Regions from separate parts of the Chitinophaga sp. LS1 genome, predicted to be linked through region 2. Evidence: riboswitches for the same ligand, from Rfam matches in the RefSeq annotation. Region 2 holds a riboswitch; the other holds the start of a gene.
What was found. Region 2 has a riboswitch for cobalamin ahead of metE (5-methyltetrahydropteroyltriglutamate--homocysteine S-methyltransferase). Riboswitches for the same ligand answer to the same signal wherever they lie in the genome.
Positions count from the first base shown of each region.

Region 1 (2,204 bases), 2.0 Mb from region 2:
GGATTCAGGCTTTTGTTGAATGCATTCGGGATTAATTTCTGTCGGATACCGGCCATTTGTACCTGACCTCTCTTCAAATAGATAAGGTTAGAAATACCCATAAAGAACAGCATCAGCGAGGCAGTCCATTCAACCACGATATCCAGCAATGGTGGGATATTGAAATTGTTCTTCAGTATACAAAGGAATAATGCAATGGCGGTGACCATAATGCCATGTCCAAATGTAAAGAGGGTACCTACCCATTTGCTCCATGTACTTTTGTGCATGTGGAGGCGGTAAGTATAACCATCGATCACTGTAATGTGGTCCGGGTCAAGTCCGTGGCGAAGGCCAAGGACAGCCAATACGATAAATCCTGAAATATCGGTTCCCATAATTTAAAAATATACGCGCAAACTTCCTTTTATAAACAAGGGTATGCCTGGTGTGATGTGAAAATCATAAACAGGTTCCGCCTCACCTTTCAATCCTGATTCGTCGTAAAACTATGCCTCAGCCTATTGTGTATTGAACAGGTTCTCTGTTTATGAGTCCGGGCATGGATCAATGTGTATTCTCCGGGAGCAAGGTAGGCAAGGGTATATTCACCATTTTCGTTGGTGACGATGCTGTGGTTTATTCTGCTTTCGCTGCGCTAAACGTTACAGGCTGTAACACCAAGGCATCTGGTTCCGGGAAGCAAAGTTGTGGTTTCAGTAAAGTGTTTTGTAAGAGATGCTGAGTCGCAATATCACGTGCAATCTCAGGGTTTACGCCACCATACCAGGCACCTTCGGGGTGAATGAATATAATTGGTCCGCTGGTACATTGACCCATACATTTAGTGCGAACAGTATGAATTTCATCATCCATGCCATGTTTGGTGAGGTGTGCCCTCAAAGCTATAGTGTTTTCGTCTGCACCGCCTTTAGCACAGGTTCCACCATTGCAAATAAAAACCATCTTCTGAACCTTGGTCAGATCTTTAATAGCCATACCTTTTAAAACATTTAATGCAGTTAATTACCCGTTAACGATTAAACAAGCAGACAGGAGAAAAAGCGGCAAGAGCAAACGCAGTGTATGTTGTTTGCAATCCCTGTACTTTTTTCCCGAAAGCATTGGATAAGTAGTTATAGTTTTTGGCAGGTCTTCTGACTTGTTCCACTTTTAACGCCTTCCCGTTCCGGTAGGAACAGTGGCTTTGCAGATGTTAAAAGCGATTGATGGAACTTACAGCAGCGGGAACTGTTCTGGATTTACACCAGATTCCCTTTTAATTTTATCCGCCTGGGAGGCGTATAAAAACCATAAACCGGGGTAAAAGTAGTAAATAAAATTAACTTTCCGGCAGTTAAGGACAATAAACCCACCTTATGAAGTATAACTATATGGATAGTGAAGGGAAGAGTGAGCTGGCGGACGATTTAGATTCGTTAGGGGAGGGGATAAAAACTGGTCTTTGATACCAGGTTTCAGAGTTCCGCTTTTATTGTTATGAATAGAATGCTTTAAATAATATTATCAGCACCACCATCAGGAAAGTTACTGATTGATTTATAAACATCACTTTTCGTAATTCTTCATGTTGAATTTCCCGTTGGTGCTCACCGATATAAGGCTTCTCTACCACCACGCCATGATACACATTCGGCCCGCCGAACCTGCAATTCATAATCCCAGCCAGCGCCGCCTCCGGGTAACCTGAATTGGGACTGGCGTGCTTGTGACCGTATTTAAATATATACTGCCATCCCCGTTTACTGAAGGAGACCAGCACCATCAAAAACGCCGTCACCCTTGCGGGTATATAGTTTGCCACATCATCCAGTCTGGCGGCAAACCGGCCAAAATATAAATAGCGCTCGCTTTTATACCCAATCATAGAGTCCAGCGTATTGATCATCTTGTACAGCATCATAGCAGGTACACCACCTACTGCATAAAAGAGCAGGGGGGCAATCACTCCGTCACTAAGGTTCTCTGACAAGGTCTCCAATACCGCTATCCGGATCTGGTTCTCCTGCAGCTTTGAAGTATCCCTGCCTACGATCCAGACAAGGCGTTTTCTGCCTGCTTCCAGCCCCTGGTGGCATAAGGCGTCATAAACGGCTGCGCCCTCCTGTAAAAGGCTCTTATTGGCCAAACCGTAAAAAACAAAAATACTGTTGAAAATATACCTCGCCCAGAGCGGCAGTATTTCCTGCATGGAATAGAAGAAA
Region 1 covers NZ_CP128362.1:6,274,021-6,276,224, reverse strand. The annotation lists gene QQL36_RS25765 (NAD+ synthetase) at 1-377, opposite strand, end outside; gene QQL36_RS25760 ((2Fe-2S) ferredoxin domain-containing protein) at 619-978, opposite strand; cobalamin riboswitch at 1,109-1,310, opposite strand; gene cbiB (adenosylcobinamide-phosphate synthase CbiB) at 1,478-2,204, opposite strand, start outside.
Region 1: linked by a shared signal. The riboswitch ahead of QQL36_RS25760 ((2Fe-2S) ferredoxin domain-containing protein) and the one ahead of metE (5-methyltetrahydropteroyltriglutamate--homocysteine S-methyltransferase) in region 2 are both predicted to bind cobalamin.

Region 2 (2,204 bases):
CCCATCCAGAATTTTCCTGATATCCACCAACTCATACACCTTCTGCTTTGCAAACGCCATCCAGTTTTTCAATTGTGGTGTCAGCTCTTCCAGATCCAGATCATATGGCGAATGCAGCAATGAACAGGAACTACCAATCATTACTCTCTCTTCACCCAATACGGCAATCGCTCTCTTAATTAATGCCAGACTATTCTCATAATTATTCTTCCAGATATTCCTTCCATTCACTACACCCAATGACAGTTGCAGGTGTTTGGGCGCATGCTCCAAAATAACTTCTAATTGTTCCGGTGCACGCACCAGATCAATATGCAATGCATTTACCGGTAGTTTCAAAGTCAACGCAGTATTATCCTGCAGGCTACCAAAATATGTAGTCAACAACAATTTAACGGATGAAAGGACGGCTGCAATCTTACTATAAGCATATGAAAACATTGATTGCTCCTGTGGTGTCAGATCCAGCACCAGCGTAGGTTCATCTATCTGGATCCAGGTAGCTCCTGCATTTTCCAAAGACTGTAACAGGGATATATATACAGGCAATAATTTATCCAGTAAATCAGCTGCCTGCAATTTTTCATCTTTGATCTTACCCAACAGCAAAAAGCTCACAGGCCCAATGAGCACAGGTTTGGTATGTATCCCCAATGCCTTTGCTTCTTCAAATTCTTCCAGCGCTTTATTATAAGTTAAAGCAAATTGTTGTGTACCATCAAACTCAGGTACGAGATAATGATAGTTCGTATCAAACCACTTCGTCATTTCCAACGCCGTCAGGTCAAACCCATTTTTCTGGTACCCACGCGCCATACCAAAATACAACTCAGGACTACTCGCCGACACCTGTGTAGCCTGCAATGCCAGGAACCTGGCAGGAATCGTATTCGTCATCAAACACATATCCAGCACCTGGTCATAATAAGAAAAGTCATTCGAAGGAATCAGATCAATCCCGGCATCACGCAGGGTTTCCCAATTCTGACGGCGAAGCTGTCTGGCAGTCATCTGCAACTTCTCCAAAGAGATCCTGCCTGCCCAATACGCTTCGTTTGCTTTCTTCAATTCTCTGTTGCTACCAATTCGCGGATAGCCGGGAACATTCGTTTGCATACTTACATTATTTAATAAGGTGAAAAAATATCTGCCTGCGACAAGTATCTGGCTTCATGACAGCATACGTCATTTACAGTTGCGCGTCAGCCCGTGATTTGCACACGGTTCCATACCGCAGCACAAATTTCTACACAAACCTATGAAGAAAGATAAAATGAACTATTTAAGTTGTAATATTTGGTGTATTGTTCTGTTTAATGAAATAAAACTATTCATATGTGCTGTTTTTATAATAATTGTCAGTAATAAATAGTAAATTTTACTTTTACTAGTATTTCTTACGTTTGCACTATGTTCACTAATTACAAATACACCGTTACTGAGCGCTTCCTGCGCTATGTCCAGATAGACACACAGTCCGATCCACTGAGCAAAAGTTTTCCTTCCACAGAAAAACAAAAGGACCTTGGTCGCCTGCTCATACAGGAACTGCACGAAATAGGCATCACCGATACTGAGATGGATGAACATGGTTATGTATTCGCCACCATTCCTTCTAACACTACCAAAGAGGTGCCTGTGATCTGCTTCTGCTCTCACATGGACACCAGCAGTGACTGTAGTGGTACAGGTGTAAAACCCATCATCCACATGCATTACGATGGCGACGACATTGAACTGCCTGAAGATAATACCATCATCAAAACCGCCCTTCATCCATACCTCGCTTCCAAAATAGGCGACGACATCATCACCGCCGCCGGCAATACCCTGTTGGGTGCCGACGACAAAGCTGGTATAGCCGAAATCATGGATGCCGCTCATTACCTGATGGCGCACCCTGAAATCAAACATGGCACCATCCGCATCCTCTTCACACCAGATGAAGAAGTAGGTCGTGGCGTAGAAAAACTGGATATGTCTAAGCTCGGCGCCAGTTTTGGTTACACCCTTGATGGCGGCGAACTGGGTTCACTGGAAGACGAGAGCTTCAGTGCCGATGCGGCCAAAATTGTGATCGAAGGGGTGAGTGTACACCCGGGCACAGCAAAGGATAAATTGGTGAGCGCCATCAAGATAGCTTCGGAAATCGTAGACGCACTGCCCAAAGACAGCCTTTCTCCTGAAACCACCGAAGATCGTCA
Region 2 covers NZ_CP128362.1:8,254,222-8,256,425, reverse strand. The annotation lists gene metE (5-methyltetrahydropteroyltriglutamate--homocysteine S-methyltransferase) at 1-1,116, opposite strand, end outside; cobalamin riboswitch at 1,138-1,275, opposite strand; gene pepT (peptidase T) at 1,411-2,204, shown strand, end outside.